3 regions of the Streptomyces sp. NPDC001270 genome follow, and region 1 is predicted to be linked to each of the others. Evidence: riboswitches for the same ligand, from Rfam matches in the RefSeq annotation. Region 1 holds a riboswitch; each other region holds the start of a gene.
The links. Region 1 has a riboswitch for cyclic di-AMP ahead of ACFY2B_RS07800 (C40 family peptidase). Riboswitches for the same ligand answer to the same signal wherever they lie in the genome.
Positions count from the first base shown of each region.

Region 2: linked by a shared signal. The riboswitch ahead of ACFY2B_RS15035 (peptidoglycan DD-metalloendopeptidase family protein) and the one ahead of ACFY2B_RS07800 (C40 family peptidase) in region 1 are both predicted to bind cyclic di-AMP.
Region 3: linked by a shared signal. The riboswitch ahead of ACFY2B_RS01750 (NlpC/P60 family protein) and the one ahead of ACFY2B_RS07800 (C40 family peptidase) in region 1 are both predicted to bind cyclic di-AMP.

Region 1 is NZ_JBIAXM010000003.1:323,986-327,535, reverse strand. Features, by position in the region: gene ACFY2B_RS07815 (ATP-binding protein) at 1-291, shown strand, start outside; partial or broken gene ACFY2B_RS07810 (LysR substrate-binding domain-containing protein) at 295-1,104, opposite strand; partial or broken gene ACFY2B_RS07805 (LysE family translocator) at 1,113-1,622, shown strand; gene ACFY2B_RS07800 (C40 family peptidase) at 1,696-2,169, opposite strand; cyclic di-AMP (ydaO/yuaA leader) riboswitch at 2,173-2,383, opposite strand; gene ACFY2B_RS07795 (hypothetical protein) at 2,721-3,029, opposite strand; gene ACFY2B_RS07790 (ATP-dependent Clp protease proteolytic subunit) at 3,037-3,550, opposite strand, start outside.
Region 2 is NZ_JBIAXM010000007.1:327,126-330,675, reverse strand. Features, by position in the region: partial or broken gene ACFY2B_RS15045 (glycoside hydrolase family 36 N-terminal domain-containing protein) at 133-831, shown strand; gene ACFY2B_RS15040 (GH36 C-terminal domain-containing protein) at 834-983, shown strand; cyclic di-AMP (ydaO/yuaA leader) riboswitch at 1,263-1,422, shown strand; gene ACFY2B_RS15035 (peptidoglycan DD-metalloendopeptidase family protein) at 1,427-2,329, shown strand; gene ACFY2B_RS15030 (SGNH/GDSL hydrolase family protein) at 2,513-3,298, shown strand; gene ACFY2B_RS15025 (MBL fold metallo-hydrolase) at 3,511-3,550, shown strand, end outside.
Region 3 is NZ_JBIAXM010000001.1:366,076-369,625, forward strand. Features, by position in the region: gene ACFY2B_RS01745 (DUF2231 domain-containing protein) at 1-43, opposite strand, end outside; gene ACFY2B_RS01750 (NlpC/P60 family protein) at 247-1,395, opposite strand; cyclic di-AMP (ydaO/yuaA leader) riboswitch at 1,404-1,577, opposite strand; gene pcrA (DNA helicase PcrA) at 2,020-3,550, shown strand, end outside.

The DNA.
Region 1 (3,550 bases):
CAGCACACTTTCGGCCAGTCACCCACCTTCACGGTGGACCTGGTCCTCGACCGTGACGAACACCTGCGCATCGGTGTCACCGACAGCCATCCGCGCTTCCCGAAGAGACTCCCCGCGGCCGTCCAGCAGGACAACGGCCGCGGCATGGTCATCGTCCGCTGGCTCACCGCCGAATGCGGCGGCAAGCTGCACGTCCGCCCCACCCGCGAGGGCGGCAAGACCATCTCCGTCGAACTGCCCTTCACCGTGCCGGCGCAGCCGGTGACGGCGGTGGGACAGCAGGAACCGTAGCGGTCACGCCTGGTGCGCACGGCCGAACGCCCCGCGCAGCAGCGCCCGGAAGGCGTCCGCGGCCGGCGCCACCTCGTCCGCGCGGTGGGCGACCAGGATCGTACGGCGCATCCCGCCCCCCTCCAGCGCCCGCACCCCGACCGGGGTGACCGCCGTGCGCGCCACCGTCTCGGGTACGACGGCCACCCCGAGCCCGGCGCTGACCAGCGCGCACACCACTGCGTACCCGGGGGTCGGCACCAGCACGGACGGCGTGGCCCCCGCCGCGGCCAGCAGGGACTCCACGCCCCGCCGGGCCGGATGGTCCGGGGCCATGCTGATCAGCGGCTGCCCGGCGAGTGCGGACAGCGGCAGCCGTGCGGCGCCGTCGCTCAGGGCGTGCCCCGGGGCGGTCACCAGGACCAGTTCCTCCACCAGCACCGGCTCCAGGCGCACCGAGGACGGTACCGGGAAGGGCTCGGCCGGGTGGTAGGAGTGCGTCAGCGCGAGGTCCACCGTACCGGCCGCGACGGCCGTCACCCCGTGCGGCGGGTCGTGGTCCGCGACCGACAGCTCCACGTCCGGATGGGCCCGGCGGAACACGGCGAGGACCGGGGGCAGCAGATGGATACCGGCGGTCGGGAACGTGCCGAGCCGGAGCGTGCCGCCCGACAGGCCGGCCAGCCGGGCCAGCTCGTGCCGGGCGCGGTCCAGTTCGTCGAGGACCCGGCGTGCCCGCACCACCAGCAGCTCGCCCGCGCCGGTCAGCCGTGCGCCGCGGTGGTGCCGGACCAGCAGGGCGGTGCCCGCCTCCCGCTCCGGCTTCGCCAACTGGCCGGCACGGCGTCGCCTGCGCGCTCGGCATCGCGGGCGGGCTGCTCGTGCACACGACGCTCGTGGTCGCCGGGGTCGCGGCGGCCCTGGTGGCCGTGCCCCCGCTGTTCCGCGCGCTGCAACTGCTCGGCGGCGCCTACGTCCTGTACCTCGGCGGACGGACCCTGTGGTCCCTGCGCCGCCCCGCCGCGGAAGCCGGGCCGCTACTGCCCTCGGCCGCGCATCCGCTGCGGCAGGGGTTCGTCACCAACGCCCTCAATCCCAAGGTCTCACTGACCTTCCTCAGCCTGCTGCCCCAGTTCGTGCCGCGGGACGGCCCGGCGCTGCCCAGGACCCTGCTGCTGGCGCTGATCGTGATCGGGCTGACCCTGGTGTGGTTCCCGGCGGTCGCGCTGCTGGTGGACCGGCTGGGCCGGTGGCTGCGCGAGCCACGCGCCGCGCGGGCCCTCGGCGCGGGCACGGGACTGGCCCTGGCGGCCCTCGGCGCGGCCCTGCTCCTCGAACCGCTGCTGTCCTGATGCCAGGTCAGCCGTGAACGGGCGCCGAGGGGATGACGGCACGACGCCAGGAGCCGGCATCCCCTCGGACCGGTCAGTTCACCCGTCCGTACCAGACTCGCCTGGTCCAGATCTTTTCCAGCCGCACCACGTCCCCGGTCTTCGGGGCGTGCCAGATCTTCCCCTTACCTGCGTAGATGCCGACGTGGTAGACGCTGGAACCCGCATGGAAGAACACCAGGTCTCCGGCCTTGCGGCTCCTGACCGAGATGTGGCGCGTCTTGTTGTACTGCTGGGCCGCCGTACGCGGCAGGGCCTTGCCCGCCTTCTTGAACGAGTACAGCGTGAGCCCGGAGCAGTCGAATCTGCGCGGGCCGGTGGCGCCCCACTTGTACGGGGAGCCCTTCTTGGACGCCGCGACCTTGAGGGCCCTGGCGCCCATGGTGGCGGCCGCTGCCTCGGGTGCCAGACCAGGGGCCACGATCGAGCCGCCCACGGCGGCGAGGGTGAGCGCCGAGGCCGTACCGGCCCGCGCCATCAGCGATGGGACACGATTGAGCGCAGTCATGCGCAACCCTTCGTCAGCCGCCTGTGAAGGATGACCTGTCGGATTCGGGCTGGCGAAGTTGCCCGGCCGCGTCGCCACGGCTTCACCCCAAGGGCCGCTCGGACCGGACTCGCGTCCGTTCCGGCGACCCGTCGTGCCTGGGTCCTCCACTCCTGCCGATCCACTCCTGTCGACCGGGCATCCGGGCGGCGGCAGGACTCGGCGTCCGCCCGGACCGCCCCGCCGCTGTGGCGGGGGCTTGTCGTCGGACAGGGATCTTCACTCACAACTGTCAGAAAATCCCAACGCAACCGGCGATGTGTGTCTTTAGTCACCACCCACCTGTTTGGGCGGAGGGCGGTCCATTCCGCCCATGGCCGAAACGCCGACGAGCCCTCGGACCAGCACGGGAGCACTTCGGCGGCTCCGTCGGCCCCACGCCCCGCACACCCTTCGCGGTCCCGAAAAGGGACGTCCGCCTACGCCGAACAGAGGTACGCCGGTTGGGCCGTTTCAGCCCGGCCCCCGGCGTTGCGCCGACGCGGCGGACCGGGGGTCCGGGGAACCCCGCATCACCCCGCGCCGTCCGGTGGCAGCGCGACCCGGGCGGTGCGCCGCTCGCCGTCCAGTACGCGCAGCGCCCGCGCCAGCGTGACCGCGTGCAGCTCCCTCTCGCCCCGCAGGTGCATCAGGGCCAGCGCGTCCCGCAGTTCGACCGCCGTGCGCGCCAGCGCCTGGGCGGCCCGCAGTGCGGGGTAGGTGTCCGCGCCGCGCGCCGGGTTGATCCGGCCCAGCAGGTCGACCGCTTCGAGGTAGCGGTCGATCAGTTCGCCCTCGGCGCGGGTCAGGGCGGGCAGCGGCGGCAGTTCCGGCGGCAGCATCCGCGGCTCACCCGGCGTCCGGCGTGCGCGCGGCCCCGCGGCTGCGGACGATGTGGTCCACCAGTCCGTACTCCAGTGCGCCTTGGGCGTCCAGGATCAGGTCCCGCTCCAGATCCTCGTGGATCTGCTGAGGGGTGCGTCCCGTATGGCGGGCCAGGATCTCCTCCTGGAGGGCGCGGACGCGCGTCAGCTCGTCGGCCTCGATGACGAGGTCGCTGGGCTGGCCCTGTACCGGCCGGGGCAGTGACGGTTGCTGGAGCAGCAGCCGTACGCCCGGCAGCGCGAGCCGCTTGCCGGGGGTGCCGGCCGCGAGCAGCACGGCCGCCGCGGAGCCGGCCTGCCCGAGGCAGAGGGTGTCCACGTCGCAGGCGAGGTACCGCATGGTGTCGTAGATCGCCGTCATCGCGCTGAACGAGCCGCCCGGGGAATTGATGTACAGCGAGATGGGCCGGTCCGGCGCGGCGTGTTCGAGGTGCATGAACTGCGCCATCACGTCGTTCGCCGCCGTGTCGTCGATCGGC
Region 2 (3,550 bases), on a different contig from region 1:
CGACGGGCACGCTGTCGACCATACGACAAGCTTTTCCCGGGCAATGGGTTGTCCACAGGCGTTGCCACCGGGGCCCGCGGCCCTTGATGATGTTGAGGCGTGAGTGGATCTGTGGGCGCCTGCGAGGTTTCGATGGTGGACATCGCCGAGGACGGCCGTACGTGGTTGCTGAGCGGCCCGGGCAGCAGTTATGCGCTGCACCTCACGGAGGCGGACGAACTGCTGCACCTGCACTGGGGTCCCGCCGTCGCGCTCGCCGACGCCGAGGCCCTGGCCGCCCGTCCGCTGCCCGCCTACCGGGGCTTCGAGTCGCCGCTCGACGGGCACGAGGAGTATCCGGTCGAAGGCGGCCCGCGCTTCGTGCGGCCCGCGCTGTCGGTCCGTACCGAGGAGCGCCGCGGCACCGAATGGGTCTTCGAGGGCCACGCGGCCGAGGACGGGGAACTGAGGCTGCGTTTCCGGGACGCCGGGTTGGTCATCACCCTCCACTACCGGATGGGCGGCGACGTCGTCGAGCGGTGGGTGAGCCTCGTGAACGAGGGCGAGACGCGGGTGGAACTGCTCCGCGCGGACCCGGCCGCCTGGACCCTGCCCGACCGGGAGGGCTGGCGGCTGTCCCAGTTGCACGGCCGCTGGGCCGCAGAGTCCCGGCTGACCAGCGGTCCGCTCACCTACGGTGAGAAGGTCATCGGCAGCCGGCGCGGTCACACCGGACACCAGTACCTGCCCTGGGTGGCGCTCGACACCGACGCCACCGAGGAGCGCGGCGAGGTGTACGGCTGCGCGCTCGGCTGGTCGGGTTCCTGGCGGATCGCCGTCGCCCGACTTCCGCGTTGCGGCTGCGCGGACTCGATCCGTCGGCGGCGTACGAATGCCGCGAAACGGGTGAAGTGCACCGTGGTGCCGTGCTGTTGCACCACGGGCTGCACACCGCGCTCCGTGGAGACCTGGACGCCATGGTCATCCGGCTGCGCCGCGTCTGACCCTTCTGCCGGAATTACTCGCTTATGCAACCAGGGGGGTGAGGAGGGTCATACCGTGACGGTGGGTCGCCTGCCCTGCTCACGTAATGCATGGTCCGTGCGGGCGAATTGGCCGGGGGTACCCCGCCGACATGCACGGACGGTGACCGGGAATTCCCGTAATGGATCGAGTGAAACCCGTACGGGATGAAACGGGTCCTTGTCCGTTTGTGTCCCGCTCGCTTACGTTCGCCACCGATCCGGACGGACCGCCGAATCCTGCCGCCGCCCGGACACCGGACACACCACCCACCCGTGCACGGCAGGAGCGGGGGACCCACCAGGCACGACCGCCGGACCCGGTCTCCGGGACGGCAAGGGGTGAAGCCGCGCCCCGTGCGCGGCCGGGCAGCTCCAGCCCGAACCCGACAGCTCACCTCGCAGGCGCCGGAGAGGAATGCGCCATGCCCGCGAAGGGAAAGCACCGACGTCCGAGGCCCCAGCGCCGCACCCGTTCCGTCGCCGTCGCCGGAACGAGCGGAGCCGCACTGGCCCTGCCGCTCATCGGAACCACCGCGGCGCACGCCGCGCCCCCCGGGGAGGCTCCCCGGTCCGTCGCCGAGCAGACCGTCAGGTCCGCCGCCGGCACCGCCGAGCAGCGACGCGCCGCCGAGGACTCCGCCGCCCGTACCTACGTGGTGCGGCCGGGTGACCGGCTCGCCAAGATCGCCGACGAGCAGCACGTCAGCGGCGGCTGGCAGCGGATCTACCAGGACAACCGCCCGGCCATCGGCGGCGACCCGTCGCTGATCCACCCCGGTCTGAAGCTCACCCTCGGCGGGCGGGCCGAGCCGGACACCCACTCCGCGCAGCCGTCCCGGCTGTCCCGGTCCTCGTACGTGTCGGCGGCCGGCGCCTCGGCCGGCCGGACGGCCCGCACCGCCGGCACCGGCACCTCCACCGGCTACGGCCTCCCCGTCCTCGGCGCCAGGATCGGCACCGGCTACCACGTGGCCGGCGGCATGTGGTCCAGCGGCTACCACACCGGCGTGGACTTCGTCGCGCCGACCGGCACCTCGGTCAGGGCCGTGGCCGCGGGCACGGTCGTCACCGCGGGCTGGGGCGGCGCCTACGGCAATCAGGTGGTCGTCAGGCTGGCCGACGGCTACTACGCGCAGTACGCCCACCTGTCCCAGCTGTCCGTCTCGGTCGGGCAGACCGTGACCGAGGGCCTGCGGCTCGGCCTGTCCGGCGCGACCGGCAACGTGACCGGCCCGCACCTGCACTTCGAGATCCGTACCACGCCGGAGTACGGCTCGGACGTGGACCCGCTGGCCTACCTCCGCTCGCACGGCGTCGTCGTCTGACGGCCGCGGCAGCGCGGATGACGCGTCAACGCGCCTGTTCCCCGGCCTATTCCCGCGTTGGGAAAGTCTTGGCGAGTGTCTTATCTCACCGTTCGTCAACCCCTTCCTACGATCGCGTAGGTCACATCGGAAGGTGAATCATGGCCCGACGTGGCAGACGATTCGAAGAGTGACAACACAGCGGTGATCGGGTCGTACGTGGCGGTGGGGGACAGCTTCACCGAGGGCGTCGGCGACCCCGGCCCTGACGGGGCGTTCGTCGGATGGGCCGACCGGTTCGCGGTACTGCTCGCGGACCGTCGGCCCGAAGGCGGCTTCCGGTACACGAATCTCGCGGTGCGCGGGAGGCTGCTCGACCAGATGGTGGCGGAGCAGGTCCCGCGGGCGGTCGAACTGGCGCCGGACCTCGTCTCGTTCTGCGCGGGAGGCAACGACATCCTGCGCCCCGGCACCGACCCGGACGAGGTGGCCGAGCGGTTCGAACGGGCCGTGGCCCGGCTCGCGGAAGCGGCCGGCACGGTCCTGGTGACGACCGGCTTCGACACCCGTGGCGTACCCGTGCTGAAGCATCTGCGCGGCAAGATCGCCACCTACAACGGGCACGTCCGGGCCGTCGCCGACCGGTACGGCTGCCCGGTGCTCGACCTGTGGTCCCTGAAGGCCGTGCAGGACCGCAGGGCCTGGGACGACGACCGGCTCCACCTCTCACCCGAGGGGCACACGCGCGTCGCGCTGCGGGCCGGACAGGTCCTCGGCCTCGACGTCCCGGCCGACCCGGAACAGCCCTGGCCGCCGCTCCCGCCCCGCGGCACCTTGGAGGTGCGCCGCGACGACGTGCACTGGGCCCGGCAGCACCTGGTGCCGTGGATCGGCCGGCGGCTGCGCGGCGAGTCCTCGGGGGACCATGTGACGGCCAAGGGCGCGGTGTCCCCCGACGACATCAGGACGCGGATCGCGTCGGTGGCCTGAACCCTCGGGGCGGGTCCGGCGGACCGTTCCCGCCCCGGGACGCCCGCTCGGCGTGACCCCGCTCACGGCGGTCCGGGGGGCCTGGCCCGGTTCCCCCGGAAGAGTGCCCCGCCCGGCCTTCCCGCGCCCGGCCGCGGGTCACCCCGATGGCGCCGGACTGTCGCAGGGGCCACCCATAATGGATGGCCTCACCCACTCCACCAGGAGGTACCGTGTCCGGTTTGCGTTCCCCGAGCTCCGGGCTCCGCGTGT
Region 3 (3,550 bases), on a different contig from region 1:
GGACCAGCAGGACATGGGCGGGCAGGCCGTTGATCAGGGTCATCGAGGCGCTCCTGAGCGGGATAGGGGGCGTCAGCGTGGCACATGAAACTCTCAGCTTCTTCTCAATGACGCCCCCGGCGGCAGCCCCCGCGCCCCGCGCGGGAGCAGCGCGATGCGGGCCCGCGCGGGAGCGGAAAGAGGCGGGCCCGCACGGTTCGGCCGACGCGGCCCGCGCGGGTCGGTTCGACGCGGGCCCGCGCCGCGTCAGGCGGGTCGCACCACGCTGTGGATGATCGAATCACCGCCGTAGTAGATCGACTCCTCGCGGACGTAGGCGCCAGGCTTCGGGGCGTGGATCATCATCCCGTTGCCGATGTAGATGCCTACGTGGCTGACGTCGTCGTAGAAGAAGACCAGGTCACCGGGTTGGGCATCGGCGAGGGAGACCGTGGTTCCGGCGTCGACCTGGCTGTAGGTGGTGCGCGGCAGGCTGACGCCGGCGGCCTTCCAGGCGGCCTGGGTGAGCCCCGAGCAGTCGTAGGAGCCCGGACCGGTGGCACCCCAGACATAGGGCTTGCCGATCTGCGCGCGGGCGAAGTCGATCGCCTTCTGGGCCTTGGTGGCCGACGAGGAAGAAGAGGACGAAGAGGAGGAAGACGGCGAGGACGATGTGTCCGTGGCGGACGACGCGTCCTTCTTCTGCTGAGCGGCCTGCTGCTCCTTGGCCAGCTCCGCCGCCTTCCGCGCGGCCTCCTCCTGCCGGCGCTTCTCGATCTCGGCGAGCCGCTTCTTCTCCTCCGCCGTCAGCTTGGTCAGCAGCTCGCGCGCGGTGGAGAGCTTCTTCTGGACGGTGGCCTTGGCGGTCTGGAGTTCGTCCTGCGACTTGGTGAGCGTTTCGAGGCTCTGCGTGGCCTCCCGCCGCTTCTTCATCGTCGCCGACTGCTCGGTGACGTAGTCGTCGACCACGGTCTTCTGGCGGGCGGTCAGCCGGTTCATCAGCTGGCTCTGGTCGAAGTAGTCCTGCGGGTTGTCGGCGAGCAGGAGGGAGGCGCTGTCGGGAACGGAGGCTCCGGTCCGGTACTGCGCGGCGGCGAACGAGCCGAGCTCGTCACGGGCCTTGTTGAGCCGGTCGGTGCCGCGGGCGACGTCGTCCAGGAGGGTGTCGACGCGCTTGCGCTGTTGGCCGGTCTGCTCCTTGGCCGCGTTGTAGTGGTCGGTTGCCGATTCGGCCTGCCGGTACAGGTCGTCGACCTTCTTCTGCACCTCCTCCACGCTCGGCTTGCCGTCGGTGGGGGCGGCGACGGCCGTCTGGGAGAGCAGGGCTACGGAGGTGAGGGCGACGGTGGCCAGGGCGGGGGTGCGTATGCCTGCTACGCGCGTACCCGCGGAGCGCGGCTTGCGGTGCGACGCCAAGAGAGGCGACTCCTTCCGTGTTCCGCCTGCCGAGTTAGCTGTCGGGTTCGGGCGGGTGGTTCGGAAGGTTTGCCCTACGGCCGTTTCCCTTGTGAGGGATTGGGCCGATTCACCCCAAAGTCGGTGTGGGTCCCCGGCTCCCGCGTGCCACGGGGACACGCCGGACTCGGCGGAGGCCGCACGGCCCGGCGAGGTTCGCCGGTGGGGGTCGTACGGCCCGCCCGGCACGCTAGCCAACTCGTGTGGCCCCTGTGAAGGTTGGTGGGTGATATGCCCGATACATTTTCGTGACCTGGTGGTGAGTTTCCTCCAGGGTCATCGGGTGATTCCGTACGGTGAGCGGATCGGGCGTGGATGTGACCGGGTGGATCCCGGCCGGACGGAATGGGTCACGCTTCGGCGGCGACCTGGGACCGACCCGTGAGCGACCTGGGATCGTGGTCGACCTGCGGCCGGTCTGCGGCGGTCTGCGGCCGGCCTCGAATCGACCTGGGATCGGCCTGGGATCGGCCTGGGACTTCGCTGGGGCGGCGGGGCGGCACCGGCGAAGTTCTGCGAGCGGCACCGGTCATGTTCTCGGGGCGGCAGCGGGTTGTCAGTGGTGCGCCCTAGACTCGGAGAGCGATGAGCAGCCTTTTTGACGACAGCTTCCTGGCGGACCTCCAGGCCCCCCGCGGGCAGGAGGGGGAGCCCCCACCGCCCGAGGACGAGCACGCTCCGGAGCCGGTTCCGGACGATCTGTTCGGCGGGAAGTTCGACGTGCCCCCGGACCCGGACTCCTACTACGGGGACGGTGCCCCCCGGCCGGTCATCGACCCGGCCGCGCTCCTGCACGGGCTGAACGACAACCAGCGCGCGGCCGTCGTGCACTCCGGCTCCCCGCTGCTCATCGTGGCCGGCGCCGGCTCCGGCAAGACCCGCGTGCTCACGCACCGCATCGCCCACCTGCTCGCGGAGCGCAAGGTGCATCCCGGGCAGATCCTCGCGATCACCTTCACCAACAAGGCCGCGGGCGAGATGAAGGAGCGCGTGGAACACCTCGTCGGCCCGCGCGCGAACGCGATGTGGGTGATGACCTTCCACAGCGCGTGCGTGCGCATCCTGCGCCGCGAGAGCAAGCGCCTCGGCTTCACCTCGTCCTTCTCGATCTACGACGCCGCCGACTCCAAGCGCCTGATGGCCCTGGTCTGCCGCGACCTGGACCTCGACCCCAAGCGTTTCCCGCCGAAGGCGTTCAGCGCCAAGATCAGCAACCTGAAGAACGAGCTGATCGACGAGGAGGACTACGCCGCCGAGGCGGCCGGGGGCGCGTCCCAGTCGGACTCCGGGGGAAGCTTCGAGAAGACCCTCGCCCAGGCGTACGCCCTCTACCAGTCGCGGCTGCGCGAGGCGAACGCCCTCGACTTCGACGACCTGATCATGACGACCGTCAACCTGCTGCGCGCGTTCCCGGACGTCGCCGAGCACTACCGGCGCCGCTTCCGCCACGTCCTCGTGGACGAGTACCAGGACACCAACCACGCCCAGTACGCACTCGTGCGCGAACTCGTCGGGACCGCCGAGCGCCCGGCGGACGTGCCCGCGCAGGAGCACGACCTGCCGCCCGCCGAACTGTGCGTGGTGGGCGACGCCGACCAGTCGATCTACGCCTTCCGCGGCGCGACCATCCGCAACATCCTCCAGTTCGAGGAGGACTACCCGGACGCGACGACGATCCTCCTGGAGCAGAACTACCGCTCCACGCAGACGATCCTGTCCGCCGCCAACGCCGTCATCGAGCGCAACGAGTCCCGCCGCCCCAAGAACCTGTGGACCAACGCGGGCGCGGGCACCACCATCACCGGGTATGTCGCGGACACCGAGCACGACGAGGCGCAGTTCGTCGCCGACGAGATAGACCGGCTGACCGACGCGGGTGAGGCCAAGTCCGGCGACGTCGCCGTCTTCTACCGCACCAACGCCCAGTCCCGTGTCTTCGAAGAGGTCTTCATCCGCGTCGGCCTGCCCTACAAGGTCGTCGGCGGCGTCCGCTTCTACGAACGCAAGGAGGTCCGGGACGTCCTCGCCTACCTGCGGGTGCTGGCCAACCCGGAGGACTCGGTCCCGCTGCGCCGCATCCTGAACGTGCCCAAGCGCGGCATCGGCGACCGCGCCG